4 regions of the Exiguobacterium sp. s16 genome follow, and region 1 is predicted to be linked to each of the others. Evidence: riboswitches for the same ligand, from Rfam matches in the RefSeq annotation. Region 1 holds a riboswitch; each other region holds the start of a gene.

Region 1 (4,640 bases):
GGTACAGCCGTACTCGATCGTCGGAAACGTATATAAATCGTATTTGGCGATCGCTTTCTTGAACGCGCCCATATCGAACGATGCGTTGTGTGCCATGACGAGGTCGACATCCCGCAGCGTCGGATAGAGCTGTTCGAGCACCTCGGGTAACGCTGGGGCGTCCCAGACATCGCTCGGCCGGATGCCATGGACCCGGATATTGCCGGCATCGAAGTCTTCCTCCGGATTGACGAGCAGTTGGTTCGTTTCGATGATTTCACCGTCGACAAGCAGGCTCCAGCCGACAGAGCAGATGCTGCGACTATCGCGGTTCGCCGTCTCGACGTCGATGGCAAGAATTGAATGTGGCATAATTAATCCCTTTCTCGTAAAAACAAGTATAAAAAAAGTCTAACATATCGTTAGACTAAAAAGCGATTATGCGGCCACGAGGTTGCGGCATGCTTCGGCACAGCGGAGACATGCTTCGGCACAGCGTTGGCAATGGTCGTGCAAGTGGCGGCCACATTCGACGGCGCACGTGTCACACACCTGGGCGCAGAGTGCACCAATCGGTTTGGTGAAAGCCGAATCGGTCTCGAGCGCGTTCAAGGCGAGTGCACACACTTCCGAACATTCTTTCGTCAGCCGGATACACTCGGCGACCATCAACAAATCTTCTTCTTGTAAGCATTTTGAGAAACAATGATTGCTTGCCCGCATACAGTCGATGACGGCTAAAATGGTCTCTTCGACAGAGGCTCGGTCCATGATAAGTCCCCCTTTAGAATAATGATGTCTTACAATCATTACCCGCTAGCGGATGAGTTAAACCGAGCGGCGACGCAAAAAAAGTCACCCCTCAAATGAGTGGTGACTTCAATAATGGAGCATAGCGGGCTCGAACCGCTGACCTCCACGCTGCCAGCGTGGCGCTCTCCCAGCTGAGCTAATGCCCCGTTCGAAAATTATTATATCATCCTAGTAAAACATTTGGCAATGGCTATTTTTAATTTTTTTGAACAAAGTTTAATCAGCACTGAACGTGGGAAAATCACAAATGATGTTATATTACGAAAGCAGGTGTCATGTATGGAAATGATTTTACTCGCACTCTTACCTGCCTTGATGTGGGGGAGCATCCCGCTCATCGTCTCAAAGGTCGGCGGGAAGCCGATTCAACAGTTGATCGGGACGACAATCGGGGCGATGGTGATGGCGGTCATTATCGCACTCGTGTTCAATCCCGGGTTCACGACGCTCGCAATCGTGACCGGATTCATCTCCGGCGCGTTTTGGGCACTCGGACAATATTTACAGTTCCAATCGTTTCAAATTTTAAGTGTCTCGAAGGCGATGCCGATCAGCACCGGCATGCAGCTTCTCGGTACATCGTTGTTCGGTGTCATCGTCCTCGGAGACTGGAAAACGACGACCGAACTATGGCTCGGATTTTCGGCGCTCGTTCTCATCGTGATTGGGGCTGCGTTGACGTCGTATCAGCAGAACAAAGACGGCGACAGCAGCGGCGCCTTGAAGAAAGGCTTGCTCGTTCTGCTCGTGTCGAGTATCGGTTACGTGACGTACGCCGTCCTGACGAACTATTTCGAGGTCGACGGGATCACGGCGATCTTGCCACAGTCGGTCGGGATGTTCGTCGCGGCGCTGTTGTTCAGCCTGCGTGAGAAAGATGTGAAGAAGTTCGATCCGAAGACGTTCAAAAACATCTTGGCCGGGATCGCCTGGGGGATCGGGAACTTCGGGCTGTTCGTGTCGAGCGGTGAAGTCGGAATCGCGACGTCATTCGCCTTGTCGCAATTGAACGTCGTCGTGGCGACGCTCGGCGGGATCTATCTATTAAAAGAAGAGAAGACGACGAAAGAACGTGTCTTCGTCTTTATGGGTATCGGCCTCATCGTCGTGGCCGGATTCATGCTCGGAATCGCCAAAAGCTAAAAGACGGGTCAGACGACCCGTCTTTCGCTTACCAGGCTTGTTCGATGAATGCGTCACGCCCAGATTTTTTCCGGTCCTCTTTATAGTGGGCCGGATTTTTTTTATGGAAGTCTTGATGGTACTCCTCGGCCGGATAGAACGTGTCGGCCGGTAAAATCTTCGTGACGATCGGCTGTTGGAAACGTCCACTCGCCGCGAGCGCGTCGCGACTCTGCTCTGCTTTCACACGTTGTTCTTCCGTATGATGGAAGATGGCCGGCGCATATTGACTGCCTCGGTCTTGGAATTGACCGCCGTCATCGGTCGGATCGGTCTGAATCCAATACAGTTCGAGCAGTCGCTCATAAGCGAACAGCGTCGGGTCGAACGTGATCTCGACGACCTCATAGTGTCCTGTCGTCCCTGTCTTCACTTGTTCATACGTCGGATCGTCGACGTGACCTCCCGTATAACCTGATACGATCGACTCGATGCCGGGCTGTTCCTCGAACGGTGTCACCATGCACCAAAAGCAGCCGCCTGCGAATGTTGCTTTTTCCATTAATAAGTCCCCCTCATGTTCATTCCCAAAAAAAGCGCCCATGTCATCGACATGAGCGCTCTGTCATATCGGCCAAGGCAATCGCCTTGCTGGTAGTAGCACCTTGCCGTAGCAGGTTGCTGTGAAGTCATAGAGCCAGGTCTCTCGTTCACTCAAGATATCGATATGTAGTTGGTGACAGCATCATACCATCAGATTTGAAGCGGCGTCAACGGTTTGGCTTGCGCCGTAGTTGGAGCAAGGTGGCACCGAGGATCAGGATGCCGAGCACGATGGAGAGCGGTAGCGTATACGGGGCGTCCCCGGCATATAACTGTAAGAAGAACAAGGCAAAGACGGACAATAAGACGAGTACGTACGAACGGTTCATAGTAACCTCCCTTTTCTTTCAGTGTACCAAGTTACACATTCGTTGGCGAACGAAAACAGGAAATCAAATGTCGATAGCGAATACCATCGAGTGACCAAAGGAGGAATCAATATGACTGACACATTTGATTTTATGGAACTCGATATCGAAACCGCCCATCGCGGATATAAAGAAGGAACGTTCACGGCGCGTGACGTGACGGCCTATTATTTGACCCGGATCGCCCAGTTCAACGACAAACTGAAGGCGGTCATCCAGGTGAACCCGGACGCCTTGTTCGAGGCCGAGTCGGCTGACCGGGCATTTCGTCGCGGGCTACGCTTGCCGCTACTCGGCATTCCTGTCTTGATCAAAGACAATGTCGAGACAGCCGGACTCATGAAGACGACGGCCGGGGCCGTCGCACTCGCGCATCACTTCGCAGGCCGGGACGCCAATCTCGTCCAAAACCTGCGAGCGAGCGGGGCCATCATCCTCGGGAAAGCGAACTTGTCCGAATGGGCCAACTTTTTGACCGAGGGCATGCCGAACGGCTGGAGCGGCGTCGGTGGGCAGACGCTCAATCCATATGGGGATAAGCTCGATGTCGGAGGTTCGAGCTCAGGTTCGGCCTCTGCGGTCGCAGCGAACCTGACACTGCTCGCTGTCGGTAGCGAGACGAGCGGCTCGATCATCCATCCGAGCGTGCACAACGGCATCGTCGGCATCAAACCGACCGTCGGCCTCATCAGTCGGAGTGGCATCATCCCGATCTCGCGGTCGCAAGACACGGCGGGACCGATGGCACGAACGCTCGAAGACGCGGTAAGGGCACTTGAGGCGATGGTAGGGGAAGACCCGGCGGACCCGGCGACACTCAACCTCCCGGCCGGTCCGCCGTATCGGACGTGCCTCGACGAGCGCCAAGCGGTCGGGATGCGTGTCGGGATCGTCAAAGCTGATTTATCAGCAGAAGAACAAGCATTATACGGTGAGGCGACCGAGCTGTTGAAACAGAGCGGCATCGACCTTGTCGAAGTCGAACTGCCCGCCCATGATACGCTCGACCAAGGCGATATTTTGTACCACGAGTTCAAACTCGGGATCGAGGCGTACCTGGCCACGACGACGCTCCCATACGAGACGTTGTCGGATTTGATGGACTGGAACAACAGACATCCTGAGACGATCCCGCACGGACAAAAGACGTTCGAGAAAGCGGAAAGATTGTCGGGACGTCTCATCGAGGCGGCCTATTTGACGCGCCGGCTCGATGACGTGCGTGACGCCAAGACGGACGGACTCGACCGTCTATTAAACGAACAGCAGTTGCACGCGCTCGTCTTGCCTCACGATTTGAACTATGACATGGCGGCAAAAGCCGGGCATCCGACCATCACGATCCCATATCGCTTGAAAGCGAGCGGGGCGCCGTTCGGCCTGTCGTTCACCGGGACGAGTTATGCCGAACGTGACTTGATCCGTCTGGCGTATGCGTTCGAGCGGCATATTTCGCGTCCCGTTCCACCGTTATAAGAACGTTGCACCCGTCGTCCACGTCCGCTACAATGGTACGTATGCGGATTGAAGAAAGGACAGATAGCAATGAAACCATCTATATACGGGCTGACGTTCGATCAGCTGACAGAAGCGTGTGTCTCTTGGGGATACAGCGCCTTCCATGCGAGACAAATCTGGGACTCGCTCTACATCGACCGAGTGAAGCAAATCGAGGACATCTCGGTACGGGCCGAGGTGCGTGAGGCGATCGCCGCCGAATACGTCATCTCGACGCAAGACCTGTTCGTCAAACAA
Region 2 (4,640 bases), 440 kb from region 1:
GACCGCGTCCCCTTCACCGTTGTTGAACGCTTGCGGGAGAAGTGCCGCTTCAACGTCCGTCTTGAACTCCAAATTTTTCGGATTGTCGACGATGTCTGAAACCGTCGCGTCCGTCGTCTTGCCTTCTGCGAGCGTGAGTAAGCCTTCTGATTGGAGCATCGTGAGGATTCGTCCGTGGTCAGCGACTGACGAACTCATGATGATTTCAGCGCCTTCTGGCAGCTCATCGAGTGATTTGTAGTCTTGTGAGTAGACACCAATCGGCTCGATGTGGACGCCGCCGGCTGATGCGAATTTGTAGTCTTTGTTCTCAGCCATTTGCGACTCGAGGTACGGCTCGTGTTGGAAGTAGTTCGCGTCGAGTTCGCCGTCCGCGAGCGTTTTGTTCGGGAGGACGTAGTCTTGGAACTTCTTGATTTCGAGCGTATAGCCCTTCTCTTCGTAGTCGTCTTGAATGTGCTCTAAAATCTCAGCGTGCGGGACGTTTGACGCACCGACGACGAGCGTCTTGTCATCGCCCGAACCTGATTCTGAATCTCCGCCGCAAGCCGCGAGAATCGTGAGTGCTGAAGCTGCTGTCAATCCGAGTACTGTTTTCCATGATTTCATTATAAAACCCCTCCAAATTTTCTATTTAGATCAAGCGGAACGCTTGTCAATTACTGATACGAGTCGATCGCCGATGAACTGGATGACGAAGACGATAACCAAGATTAAGACGGTCGCGACGAACGTGACGTCACTCTGTGAGCGCTGGAACCCTTCGAGGAACGCCAAGTTCCCGAGTCCCCCGCCCCCAACGACCCCTGCCATCGCCGTATAACCGACGATCGCGACGATCGTGACCGTGATGCCTGACACGATGGCCGGCAATGCTTCTGGGAACAACACTTTATAGACGATTTGCCATTTTGTCGCACCCATCGATTCAGCCGCCTCGATGACGCCGCGGTCGACTTCACGAAGGGCGAGCTCGACCATCCGCGCATAGAACGGAGCCGCACCGATGATGAGCGCCGGCAACGCTGCCGTCGATCCGAGCATCGTCCCGACGACGAGTAACGTGAACGGGATGAGCAAGATGATCAAAATGATGAACGGGATCGACCGGAACACGTTGACGATTGCGCTGATGACCGTGTAAATCGGACGGTTTTTCATCATGAGCGGTTCGTTCGTGACGTATAAGAGCATCCCGAGGGCGAGACCGATGACGAACGTCGCGGCTCCGGCGACGAGCGTCATATAGAGCGTCTCCCACGTTTGCTCGAGCATGACTTGCCAATCTACATTAGGAAACATCGCTTTCTACCTCCACTTCCACTGCCTGCGACCGGATTGAGGCGATGGCCCGCTCGACTTCAGCCGGCTCTCCGATCAATTGGATGAATAATGTCCCGAGGGCACCGACTTGTGACTGCGTCACGTTCCCGCCGATGATGTTGAAGCCGATGTCATGTTGCTTCAACACTTCTGACAGAATCGGTTGCTCGGCCGTCTCGTTCAAGAATTTGAGCTTGACGATTTGACCGCTCGGATAACGCGCTTTCAAGTGCTCGAACGTGAGCGACATGTCTTCGACCGCGCCGATCTGTTTGACGAACTCTTTCGTGATCGGCTGTTCCGGATGTTGGAACACCTCGGCGACTTGTCCGGTCTCGACGACCTTCCCGGCCTCCATGACGGCGACGCGGTGGCAAATCTTTTGGATGACGTGCATCTCATGGGTGATGAGGACGATCGTCAATCCGAGCTTTTTATTGATGCTGACGAGCAGTTCGAGAATCGAATCGGTCGTCTTCGGGTCGAGTGCGCTCGTCGCTTCATCGCAGAGGAGCACTTCTGGATTCGTAGCGAGCGCACGGGCTATCCCGACTCGCTGCTTTTGACCGCCCGATAGTTGCGACGGATAGCTGTCTTCCCGTCCGCCTAAGCCGACGAGTTCGACAAGTTCTTGGACGCGGCGTTTGCGTTCGCTGGCCGGTACCCCGATGAGCTCGAGCGGGAAGCTGATGTTCTCAGCGACCGTGCGCGACCATAATAGGTTGAAGTGTTGGAACACCATCGAGACGTTTTTACGTACCCCGCGTAGTTCCTTAGGCGTGAGCTTCGTCAGCTCGCTGCCGGCGACCACGATTTCACCGCTAGACGGTGCCTCGAGTCGGTTGAGCAAGCGGATGAGCGTCGACTTCCCCGCCCCTGAATATCCGATTATTCCAAAAATTTCGCCGCTTTCGATGGTAAGCGACACATCATCGACCGCCTGGACCCGACCGTTTTTCGTATCGAACCATTTGGCCACATTGCGTAGTTGAATCAATCCATTTCCCTCCTGACAACAAAAAAAGTACGCACGTTTGAGCAAACGTGCGTACTTTATCGGTACGGACAACGATTGCTCTCATCTTCCAAGGTTTACACCTTGCTGGAATTAGCACCATTTCGGATTGCTCCGCGGTTGCTGGGCGTCATAGGGCCAGTCCCTCAGCCTCTCTTGATAAGAGTGGTTGCGTATTTGATTAGCTTTATCATAGCGACACATTATTTTCATGTCAAACTATTTTTTTCAGACAAATTAAAAAAGGTGCCATCCGAGGATGACACAGAACGTAGCACCTTGAGTCACTGAAGGACAACCCATAGATGAACCTCTTTTGCCCGATCAGAGCATTCATCCTTATATGGGGGATTTTTACCCGATCATCACTCGGTCTTCGAACGGACCATGCAATTACGCGACCGGTGCCCCGACGCTTGATTTTTTTGGGGGACAATCGAAGGGAAGGTCCACCTGAAATCGCGTAAGCTCATGCAACGGTTGTTCGAAAACGTCTTGCTGACGGGAAAATCTCGACCTATGTTGTGTTCAAGTAAGATGTTGTAATGAATATATCATTCGTGAACTTTCTGTGTCAACTGATTATTTAAAATTTTCAGATTATTCTAATCATCCTATCTCATTTGACGAAAGATAGGACGTGCTGGACGTTTTGAAACGCATACAAACGATCGCGAACTTGGCCATTTTCCAGCTTCAATAGCGCCGGGACGCTCATGACTTGATACACCTCGAGCTCGTTCGGGATAAAGTTGGCATCGCGCTTTTCAATCTGGAGTTCGGGGTCGACGGCCTCGACGACCGAGAGCATCCGCTCGGCCACGGCGCATGTACCGCACATCGGGGCGTATATATATAAGAATCCGTCAGTAATCATTGTTCTCACCTCTCCTCTAAGTATATGAATCCGGACCGGTCGGTTCAAAAGTTGTGCTCAAATGGAAAATTCTGAACATTTCAACATTTTATATTGACGCTTGCTAGAAAGAGGCATAGTATGGTCATTAACTTTATTGCTTTTGTACATAACAGCATACCAGTAGAAAAGGACAGGTGAATCCCCAATGACGGAAGAGAAGCTTACCAGAAAACAGTTTTTGATGAACGTCTTGAACGGCCTCAGTCTTGCCATCCTCATCGCCCTCATCCCGAGCGCCTTGCTCGGTGAATTAACGAAAGCCATCTTACCTTATGTTCCGTCACTGCAGTTCATCTTAGATGCGACGACAATCGCGATGCGTCTCTTACCGGTCATCATCGGTGTCGCCGTCGCCATGCAGTTCGGACGCTCGGCACTCGAGGCCGGCACGATCGGCATCGCGACCCAAGTCGGGAGCGGCGCCATCCGCATCGAAGAAGGGGCGTTCCTCATGGCTGGAATCGGTGACGTCATCACGGCCGGTGTGACGGCCGCTCTCGCGACGTTCCTCGTCATGCAGTTGTCGCCACGCTTGAAGACATACACGGTACTCGTCTTACCGATGACGGTCATCGTCGTCGCCGGAGGAATCGGGGCGTTCCTGCTCACTTACATCTCACAAATCACCACATACGTCGGGACGATCATTATGACGATGACGGAACTGCAGCCGATTGTGATGGGTATGTTGATCGCGATGGCGTTCTCGCTCATCATCGTCTCGCCAATCTCGACGGTCGGCATCGCCACAGCGATCAGTCTGTCTGGTGTCGCGGCCGGGGCCGCCAACTTAGGGGTCGTCGCCGCCGGCTTCGGTCTCGCCATCGCCGGCTGGCAGATGAACGCGACGGGAACGTCGATCGCCCACTTCCTCGGGTCACCGAAGATTCAAATGGCGAACTTCGTCCGTCGTCCGATCATGATGTTGCCCGTACTCGCCAATGCGGCCATCCTCGGAGCGCTCGCAGGCATCCTTCGGATCGAAGGCACGCCGATCAGTGCCGGTTTCGGCGTCTCCGGCCTCATCGGGCCAATCAACGCCTTGCATTTGATGCCGGGAGGGTTCGCGCTCTGGAACGTCATGCTCGTCATCGTCTTGTTCGGACTCATCCCGATAACGCTCGGAATCATCTTCTACCGCCTGTTCAACCGGACGTCGCTCATCCAGCCTGATCATTACCGCCTCGATTTCGAATGAACAAAAAAGCCCGGCTTCTCGTGAAGAGAAACCGGGTTTTGTTTAGCCTTGAATCATCGCTTCGTATTCTTCGGCTGACATGAGTTTGTCGACGTCTGACGCATCGTTCAACTCGACTTCGATCATCCAAGCGCCTTCGAACGGTGCCTCGTTGACGAGTTCTGGTGAATCGGCGAGTGATTCGT
Region 3 (4,640 bases), on a different contig from region 1:
GCATGCATTCGGAAACAACCGACGGATTGACCGTGTTGACTGGGACGTTGATGCGCTCGTCAAAGACGTAGAGCTCGCCTTCCCAATTTTCGCCTTTCGTGGCGTCGTCTTTGCCGTACATGGCGACGCCGCCTTTTAGGTGGAAAATGTTGTCGTGACCTTGGTCACGCATATATGCGGTAAATTTCTCGCAACGGACGCCTCCGGTACAGTACGTGAGTAAGGTTTTCCCTTCGTAGAGGTCCTTGTTCTCTTCGAGCCAATCTGGCATGTAACGAGAAGCCTCTACATCGATTTTGATCGCATTTTTAAAGTGACCAAGATCGTACTCGTAGTTGTTACGAACATCGAGGATGACGACATCGTCGCGATTCATCATCTCTTTCCATTCTGCCGGTTCGAGGTACGCACCGTGCTGTTTAGGAACGTCGAACTCACCATCAAAGCGCCACGTCACAAGCTCTTTCTTATGACGGACAAAGATTTTTTTGAACGCATGCTCTTCGACTTCATCGATTTTGAACTCGATATCGCTGAAAAGCGGGTTCGCTTTCAAGTCGTTCATGTATTGCTCGGTCTGTTCCCAAGTCCCAGAGCACGTTCCGTTGATTCCTTCGGAAGAAATCAAGATCCGTCCTTTGATGCCAAGGTCCTTACAATACTTGAGGTGCTCTTGTGTGAGCGTTTCTGGGTCTTCGATGTTGACGTACTTATAGTACAGCAAGACCCGCATTGGTTTTGTTTCCATGTTATTACTCCCCTGTGTTCAGTTTTTTGCAGGAAAACGAACGTTGGGTTGTGTCGTTCGACGAGCGGACTTGCCTGCAACCACAAGTCCATATTATATGATAGATATCACAGCGAAATTTCGCAAATACTTTTTATTTTTTTTACTGGCGTGCAGGGGGATGCGTCTTCCTGAGCGAAATCGGGTAAAAGGTATTAATGAAAGTCGAAGGTGGAAACTGATATGCTCACATCACTCCAACAATGGATTATCCAACTGATTGAATGGCTGCAAGAGCTTCCGGGAGGCCCATGGGCAGGACTAGGGGCGCCGTTCCTTGAGGCGATCTTTCCATTTCTTCCGCTCGTCCTCATCATTTCGGCGAACGCGGCCACGTATGGGTTCTTGCTCGGGACGTTATTGTCTTGGGTCGGTAGTTTACTAGGGACGATTCTTGTCTTTACAGCCGTCCGTTACGTATTCCGTAAACCGATGACACGGTGGCTCGAAAAACATAAACAAGGGGTATATTGGCTGGAACGCATCAACCATATGAGCCCGATCTCGCTTGGGTTTTTATATTCGCTCCCGTTCATCCCGGTCAGTTTGATCACATACTTACTTGCCCTCATTCAAATGCCGCTTCGGACATTCATCATGGCGGCGGGGTTCGGGAAACTGCTTGTCGTCTTGATTTTTTCGGTCATTGGTGACCAGTGGGAAGAGTTTATTCAAAGTCCGTTCCGCTTATCGATGCTTGGACTGTTACTGTTTGTTCTTTGGGCGATCAGCCGTGGCCTCGAGGAATTGCTCAAGCGGCGCGCCTTCAAAAAACGCAACGAACAACTTCAACGTGAACGTGAAACGAAACGTCAAACGACCCTTCGAAGCTAGTGCTTCAAAGGGTCGTTTTGGTCAGGCGCGCTTTTTGAAACGCGGGAAGTTAAAGACGATGGCCAGCCCTCCGCAAATGAAGAGCAGGAATGGATAGAACATATACGGGACGAGCGCTGGTGACGCCGTATTCGTCAATTCGGCGGCGATGAGCAGCTGTGCCCCATAAGGCAACAGGCCTTGGACGCCACACGAGAAGATGTCGAGCACACTCGCTGATTTCTTTCGCTCGATGTCATACGTGTCGGCGATATTGGCGGCGAGCGGACCGGCCACGAGAATCGAAATCGTGTTGTTCGCCGTCGCGACGTTCGTCGCGCTGACGAGCCCGGCGATGCTCCATTCGGCACCGGCACGTTTTTGAATCCGCGACGTGAGCGCGTCACGCAAGTAAGTGAGCCCGCCGTTATGCGAGATGAGTCCGACGAGTCCGCCCATGAGGAGCGTCAAGAGCGAAATCTCGGCCATACCCATCATCCCGTCTGCCATAGCCGTGACGTATGAAGTGACAGCCAAACTCCCATCGATCAAACCGATGATGCCGGTCAAGGCAATCCCGCCAAGCAAAACGAGAATGACGTTCAACCCGGTCAAGGCGAGAGCGATGACGGCGAGGTATGGAATGAGTTTATACCATTCGAACGTGGCTGCATCGACAGTCGATTCTCCACTCGATAACACCGATAAGAGGACGATTGTGATAATGGCGGCCGGGAGGACAATCCAAAAGTTGGTTCGGAATTTGTCACGCATATTGGTACGCTGGGTCCGGACGGCAGCGATTGTCGTGTCCGAGATGAACGACAAGTTGTCCCCGAACATGGCACCACCGACGACGGCAGCCGCCGCGATGGCGATATTGACGCCACTTTCTTCGTGGATACCGAGCGCGATCGGGGCGAGGGCGGCAATCGTGCCCGTCGACGTTCCCATCGCCATCGAGATGAAAGCCGCGATGACGAATAAACCGCTCAGTAGAAGCGAGGACGGTAAAAATGTCAGCGCCGCATTGACGGTCGCGTCGATTGCGCCGATTGCTTCGGCGACACTCGAGAACGCTCCGGCGAGCAAGAAGATGAAGACCATGATCAAAATGCCGGGGTTCCCCGCGCCTTGGGCGACACGCTCGACCGTCTGAGTGACGCTGCCTTTCGTCATCATCGCCGCGACGATGACCGCGATCAACGCCGCGATCAGGACCGGGAATTTATAAAAGTCGTTATAGTAGATGCCTGCCCCGATAAAGAAGACGAGGAAGACGAGCAAAGGCAATAGTGCCCATTTGTTAGCTGTCGGTTGTTCCAATCGATTCACCTCATTCATAAAATAAAAAGAGAGCCTTCTGAAAAAAGGCTCTCTCTACAAGAAAACACTTTTTTCATCTTTCGAGCAGACTGCTCGCTGGATTTGGCACAGGTTACCCGCTGCCGAGACGTCACTGGGCCAGTCCCTCAGTCTCTCTTGATAAAAAAGTTGTGATATTTAGTTATAAGACACGTTCCCTAACGTACCTGTTTCAAATCCGCTTGTCAATAGCAAACCCCACGCGGTGAACGTGGGGGTGAGTCAAGTCGTTAAGAAATTGTAATGGGCGACGCGGTTGCGTCCGGCGTACTTCCCGCCGACGTAGAGGGCCCGGTCAGCGTTCCGGATCGTATCGTCGAGGCGTTTGTCACCGAACGCCTGAATCGTGTCGACACCGATCGAAGCGGTGACGGGGATATCGATTCCGTCGACGTGGAACGGTTTGTTCTCGATTTGTTGCCGGATCCGTTCGGCGATCTCGATTGCCTGTTCGACATCGCAACGATTCAATAGCAAGATGAACTCTTCACCGCCGTAACGGGCGGCAAAATCTTCGGTGCGGAGTGCCTGGCGAATCCGCCGTCCAAACTCTTGGAGCACACTGTCCCCGACTTGATGTCCGTGCAAATCGTTGATTTTTTTGAAAAAGTCGATGTCGAGCATCGCGACCGAAATCGGATACATCGAACCGTCCGAGATTTGTTGAATCCCGTATTCGTAAAACGCGCGTGCATTCGCGAGCAGCGTCAAGCTGTCGGTCCGACTTTCCGTGTAAAGACGGTCGCGCTCATGGCAACGGCTGATCGTCCGGTTGAACGACTTGAGAAGTTTGACGATTTCACGTTGGATGGTCGAGGGATACCCATAGACGTGTTCACCCGTCATGACGAGCCACGTGCGAATCCCTTCGATCTCCTCGGACCGAACCGAGATGAAACTATGATAGTCGTCGTCAAATTCGTTCGACAGTGGTGCGTCCCATTCGAAGCGCATCTCATATTCGACCGAGGCTTCGTTCGGATAAGCGTGATCGAGCAAATCGAACACGATGTGACGGTCAATCGGCTGACGCGTCTTCAAATCAAAGTACAGGGTACGGTCGAACAGTTTAAACTCGACGAACCCTTCGTCATAGTGATTGAGCCGCTCACATTGACTGAGAAACACTTCGATGGCTTGCGCCTCGCTCTGCGATAACGACACGGCTTCTTTTGCCTCGTCATACTGTTCAATCAACGATTTAAAGGCGTCTTGCCGGCCTTTTTGGATGATGAGCCGCTTGATGAAGAACGTCAACGCGGCAGCGATGCTGCTGACGACGAGTAAATTCGTCTCCCGGAACAACGAGGCCGCCAAAATGAAGACGAGACTGACGATATACGTATAAAACGCGATGCTCAGAAAATCGCGGACCGGGATGTCGACGCGGAACCACCAACCGACTTGATACTTTTGCACGATCGTGTTCAAGATGATGGCCAGAATCAAACCGGCGAGCGGCAGGAACGAGTCTTGAGAATAGAAGCCGAGACCGGTCACACCACCAAGTGCCAAGTAAACACCGGCTGGGATGGCAATCTCCAAGAAAGACGTGATGGCGTTCCAAGGATACGTGAAGCGGAAGCGTCGAAGCGCGACGCGCGGTTTCAAGTTTACGAACTGGAAGACGAGGAGACCAATCTGATTGACGAAAAGCGCCGTCTCGAAATCAAAA
Region 4 (4,640 bases), on a different contig from region 1:
GAATAGTCGTCCTGGTCGATGACCGTCACCCCGTCGTTCGTCAAATCATTGTCGAACGCGACGACTTTGATGCCTTTGTCGAGTGCGCGTTGGACCGGTTCTTTCAATGCATCGGCGCGGCCATGGTCAATCAAGATGACATCGACGCCTTGCGTCGTCGCCGTGTCGACGTAACTCGCCATCTTCGACAGATCGTTGTCGGCGTTGTACACTTTCACGTTGCCGCCGAACGATTCGACTTGTTCCGTCACCCCATTGATATACTGCGACGAGAACGTCCCGATCGACATCTGCATGATGAGGGCGACATCGATATCTTTTGGCAACGTCCCGTTCGAGACCGAGACGGGTTTCGTCTCTGCCGTCTTCTCGGCCGGCTTCGATGGGGCCGCTTGCTCGTTCGTGCAACCGACGAGCGCCAAGACGAATGTGAATAACAAAATCAAGAGTTTTTTAGACATGAATCGTTCCCCCTACATGATGTGTGATGGCGGCCTCTGTCGGTTCGAACACACCCGCCTCGGTGATGAGTCCGGTGATGAGATCGGGCGTCGTGACGTCGAACGCCGGATTGAAGACGGTGATGCCGACGGGCGCCGTCGGTTGACCACCGATATGTGTGACTTCTGACGGGTTCCGCTCCTCGATTTCAATCGTGTCATCCGCCGTCAAATCGAACGTCGAATGCGGCGCAGCGACGTAGAACGGAATGCCGTAATGCTTGGCGAGGACGGCGAGCTGCAACGTCCCGATTTTATTGGCGACGTGCCCCGTCCGTGTGATGCGGTCGGCTCCGACGATGATGGCATCGACTCGTTTCGACTGAATCGTCCAAGCCGCCATATTGTCGGTGATGAGCGTCACGTCGATATCGGCCCGGTCGAGCTCCCAGACGGTGAGGCGTGCCCCTTGCAGGAGCGGCCGCGTCTCACAGGCGAAGACGTTGAAGGATACACCGCGTTCTTTTCCGACGTAAAACGGGGCGAGCGCCGTCCCGTAACGCGATGTCGCGATGGCACCGGCGTTGCAGGTCGTCAACACGTTCCCCCCGGCCGGCAACACCGTCAGTGCATGCTCGCCGATGGCCCGGTACGTATCGACGTCCCGGTCGTACAAAGCGATGGCGCGGCGTTTGATTTCCTCGGCAATCGCCTCGAAGTCGTCCCCGACATTTAAATCAAGGAGCGATTCGATCACGTTTTGCAGATTGACCGCTGTCGGCCGGGTCGCGATCAAGCGGCGTCCGACGAGGTCGAGCCGACGCGTAAAGTCCGGATCGTCGACTAACCGGCCCGCCTCTTTGGCGAGGACGAACGCCCCGAAGTATGCGATGGCCGGGGCGCCGCGGACTTGGAGCGTCTCGATGGCATGTTCGGCCTGTTCGAGCGTCTCAATCGTCACGTACCGCTCTTCATGCGGCAACAACGTCTGATCCAATACGATGAGTTCGTCTGTCTGTGAATGGAAACGGATGTTTTGAACCGTCATACGCGCACCCCCGACAGGAGTGTCACCAAGTCGTCAATCGATTCGACGCTGTGGCGTTCTTTAATGAGCGCCGTCCCGAGGGCGAGCGCGTCACGTTTTCGTTCGAGCCGCGTCGCTTCCGGCAACGTCTCGAGATCGGCGACACCGGCCAGTCCGACGGCACGGCGAATGAGTTCGCAACCGGCGTAGCCGATCGTGTCGCTGAAAATCGTCCGCAACAACTCGTCGACGAAACCAATCGTGTTGAACGGCTCGACGGCGCGTTCAAAATTGGCCCGAAACGTCTTCTCGAACGTCTCCCACACCGTCAAGACGTCCGTGAAACGCTCGAAGCGTTTGAGCGGGTCATGGAACGTCGACAGCGTCAAATGGGCGATGATTTGGCCGAGGTCGAAGCCGAACGGTCCGTAAAACGCGAACTCTGGATCGATGATTTTCGTCTCTTGTTGAGTCGCGAAGATGCTGCCCGTATGTAGGTCTCCGTGCAGGAGTGCCTCATGTTTCGTGACAAAGCCGACTTTCAGTTTCGTCACCTCGACTTTGAGCGCTTGGTCTTGCCAAAGGCGTTCGACATCTTCTCGCAGCGCCGTCTCGATGTTGTTCGACTCCGCGTCTTTGAACGGGTCGGTAAAGATGAGTTTCTCGGTGATGTCACACAGTTCCGGGTTGTAATAGTCACGTTCAATCCGCTTCTTCGCGATCGGCCCGGCCGCGTAATCCGACGTCGCGAACAGCGTCTCGCCTAAAAATTCACCGACATGGCGGGCAAGTTCAGGATACGTTTTCCCTTCCAAATAGCCAGTCCGAACGATCTCAAAATCTGACAGGTCCTCTAAAATCGTGTAGGCGAGCGGGCGGTCACTGCCAAGCACGACTGGCACGAAACGAGGGACGACGTTGGCGAATTCGCGCAACGCCAACTGCTCGATCCACGCCCGTTCAAGTGTGAGCGGCCAACTTTCGCCGACGACTTTCGCATATGGGAGCGCTTGTTTGACGATGAGACTCGTTTCGCCTTGTCGGATGCGGAAAACGAGGTTCAAATTGCCGTCCCCGATCTCCTCGCAATGCGTGATGCCTCCGTCTTCGATTAACCCCAACGTTTTCACATGCTCGACGACGGTCTGTTCTGTAAATGGTTGATATGACATAATGTTTTCCCCTTCCTGTACGTTGCCCATAAAAAAAGCCCCTTTCTCCGCGAGAAAGAGGCACAGCCAAACTGGTTGTTCCTCTCATCTGTCAGACATTCGTCTGGTGGATGTAGCACCGTGCCTAGTGGTCGGTTGCTGCGGCGTCATCGGGCCAATTCCCTCTGCCAACTCGCGATAAGAGTGGTTTATTCGATTCGGTGAACTTATGTGCTGAATATTACGGACTCGACGTCACGATTGTCAACGGCAATTTCCCGATGCAACTTCGTCTTTTTTTGTGCATATATGGAAACAACTTTCCAAAATATTTTTTTTGGAAAAAAAGGAATTGACGATGTGACGATTCTGTGCAAAAATTCAATTAAATTTCACAACTTCAAATCACATTCTTATCAAGAGCAGACGGAGGGACAAGCCCGATGATGTCGCAGCAACCGACCAGAGATGGCACGGTGCTAATTCTTGCAGCGTAAGCTGAGAGATAAGAGTTCATTTTTTTTATGATGACCTCTTGCCTCGGCATGGGGTCATTTTTGTTTGCCTGGAAGGAGGAACCATATGAGTATCACTGCCACATATGAAATCAAACGGACGGACGCGGTCGCGACCGTCGCCAACAAGATCGCCCTCGAGCTGACCGTCGGCACATGGACGGACTTGCCTCACTTAGAGCAAGAGCAGTTACAGGCGTTCCGAGGTGAGGTCGTATCAACCACACATACGGACACGACGAGCCGCTTCACGATCCGCTATCCGTTACATAATGTCAGCCCTGACTTTTCATCCATCTTGACGACGACGTTCGGGAAACTGTCCCTCGATGATTCGGTCCGATTAATCGATTTGACGTTGCCGGAGACGCTCGCCTCTGATTTCAAAGGCGCCAAGTTCGGTGTCGACGGGATTCGTGAGTTGCTCGGCGTTCAGGATCGCCCGCTCGTCATGAGCATCTTCAAAGGCGTCATCGGCCGTGACCTCGCGTTTCTCGAGCAGCAACTCCGCGATCAGTTCGCCGGTGGCATCGATATCGTCAAAGACGACGAGATTTTATACGACAACCCGCTCACCCCGTCGCTTGAACGGGCCCGGATCGGAGCGGACGTCATTCAAGCCCACTTCGAGGCGACCGGGAAACGCGTCCTGTACGCCATCACGCTGAGCGGCCCCGTGTTCGGTCTGCGTGACCAGGCGCTCCGTCTCATCGAGGCCGGTGCGACGGCGCTCCTGTTCAACGTCTATACGTACGGTCTCGACGCACTGCGCGAACTCGCGAACGATCCGGATATCCACGTCCCGATCTTGGCACATCCGGCCTTTGCCGGCGCCTTGACCGGATCAATCAGTCATTCGCTTTTGCTCGGTAAACTCCCTCGCCTCGCCGGGGGCGATTTGACGCTCTTCCCGTCACCGTACGGCTCACTTGCGACACCGCGCGACGAGGCGTTCGTGATTCGTGACCAGAGTGCCGAACCACATTGGTCGAAGCCGATTTTGCCGGTCCCGTCCGCGGGGATTCATCCGGGACTCGTCGCCGATATCATTCGGGACTTCGGGACGGATGTCGTCATCAACGCCGGCGGTGGCATTCACGGTCATCCGGACGGTGCAGCCGCCGGGGCTCGTGCGTTCCGACAAGCCATCGCTCACGTACTCGGTCAAACCGAAGGGCAGACGGACGAGCTCGATACCGCGTTGAAGGCGTGGGCGTCACGATGACGGCCCATATCCTCTGCGACTTTGACGGGACGATTACGGCGGAAGACAATATCATCGCGTTGATGAAGGCGTTCGCCCCGCCGGCTTGGGTCGAGTTGAAAGACGCGGTCCTCGAGCAACGGATTTCCATCCGATCCGGGGTCGGTCAAATGTTTCGACTGTTGCCGAGCGAGGCCGCCCCGGCTTACCGTGATTATTTGTTGGAGCGCATCACGCTCCGCCAAGGGTTCCCGGCATTTTTAGAAGAAGTTCGGGTCCATGGCTGGAAGTTTGACGTCGTCA

What was found. A riboswitch is a leader RNA that binds a small molecule or an ion and turns the genes downstream of it on or off. The one in region 1 is predicted to bind S-adenosylmethionine.
Region 2: it holds a riboswitch for S-adenosylmethionine, as region 1 does, so the genes downstream of both, KNP86_RS03945 (methionine ABC transporter ATP-binding protein) here and msrA (peptide-methionine (S)-S-oxide reductase MsrA) in region 1, are expected to answer to the same signal.
Region 3: it holds a riboswitch for S-adenosylmethionine, as region 1 does, so the genes downstream of both, KNP86_RS14075 (Na+/H+ antiporter NhaC family protein) here and msrA (peptide-methionine (S)-S-oxide reductase MsrA) in region 1, are expected to answer to the same signal.
Region 4: it holds a riboswitch for S-adenosylmethionine, as region 1 does, so the genes downstream of both, mtnK (S-methyl-5-thioribose kinase) here and msrA (peptide-methionine (S)-S-oxide reductase MsrA) in region 1, are expected to answer to the same signal.

Annotation. Positions count from the first base shown of each region.
Region 1 is NZ_JACSLM010000002.1:519,243-523,882, forward strand. It holds gene KNP86_RS06150 (3'-5' exonuclease) at 1-351, opposite strand, end outside; gene KNP86_RS06155 (four-helix bundle copper-binding protein) at 418-750, opposite strand; tRNA gene KNP86_RS06160 (tRNA-Ala) at 866-938, opposite strand; gene KNP86_RS06165 (GRP family sugar transporter) at 1,072-1,935, shown strand; gene msrA (peptide-methionine (S)-S-oxide reductase MsrA) at 1,964-2,476, opposite strand; SAM riboswitch class I at 2,540-2,640, opposite strand; gene KNP86_RS06175 (hypothetical protein) at 2,685-2,846, opposite strand; gene KNP86_RS06180 (amidase family protein) at 2,958-4,361, shown strand; gene rlmN (dual-specificity RNA methyltransferase RlmN) at 4,431-4,640, shown strand, end outside.
Region 2 is NZ_JACSLM010000002.1:79,027-83,666, reverse strand. It holds gene KNP86_RS03955 (MetQ/NlpA family ABC transporter substrate-binding protein) at 1-609, opposite strand, end outside; gene KNP86_RS03950 (methionine ABC transporter permease) at 640-1,302, opposite strand; gene KNP86_RS03945 (methionine ABC transporter ATP-binding protein) at 1,292-2,320, opposite strand; SAM riboswitch class I at 2,399-2,504, opposite strand; gene KNP86_RS03940 (thioredoxin family protein) at 2,958-3,215, opposite strand; gene KNP86_RS03935 (PTS sugar transporter subunit IIC) at 3,403-4,455, shown strand; gene gcvH (glycine cleavage system protein GcvH) at 4,498-4,640, opposite strand, start outside.
Region 3 is NZ_JACSLM010000011.1:42,988-47,627, reverse strand. It holds gene trhO (oxygen-dependent tRNA uridine(34) hydroxylase TrhO) at 1-748, opposite strand, end outside; gene KNP86_RS14080 (TVP38/TMEM64 family protein) at 971-1,621, shown strand; gene KNP86_RS14075 (Na+/H+ antiporter NhaC family protein) at 1,643-2,944, opposite strand; SAM riboswitch class I at 2,997-3,092, opposite strand; gene KNP86_RS14070 (GGDEF domain-containing protein) at 3,188-4,640, opposite strand, start outside.
Region 4 is NZ_JACSLM010000003.1:152,719-157,358, reverse strand. It holds gene KNP86_RS07775 (sugar ABC transporter substrate-binding protein) at 1-461, opposite strand, end outside; gene mtnA (S-methyl-5-thioribose-1-phosphate isomerase) at 454-1,488, opposite strand; gene mtnK (S-methyl-5-thioribose kinase) at 1,485-2,639, opposite strand; SAM riboswitch class I at 2,721-2,823, opposite strand; SAM riboswitch class I at 3,029-3,130, shown strand; gene KNP86_RS07760 (2,3-diketo-5-methylthiopentyl-1-phosphate enolase) at 3,201-4,358, shown strand; gene KNP86_RS07755 (2-hydroxy-3-keto-5-methylthiopentenyl-1-phosphate phosphatase) at 4,355-4,640, shown strand, end outside.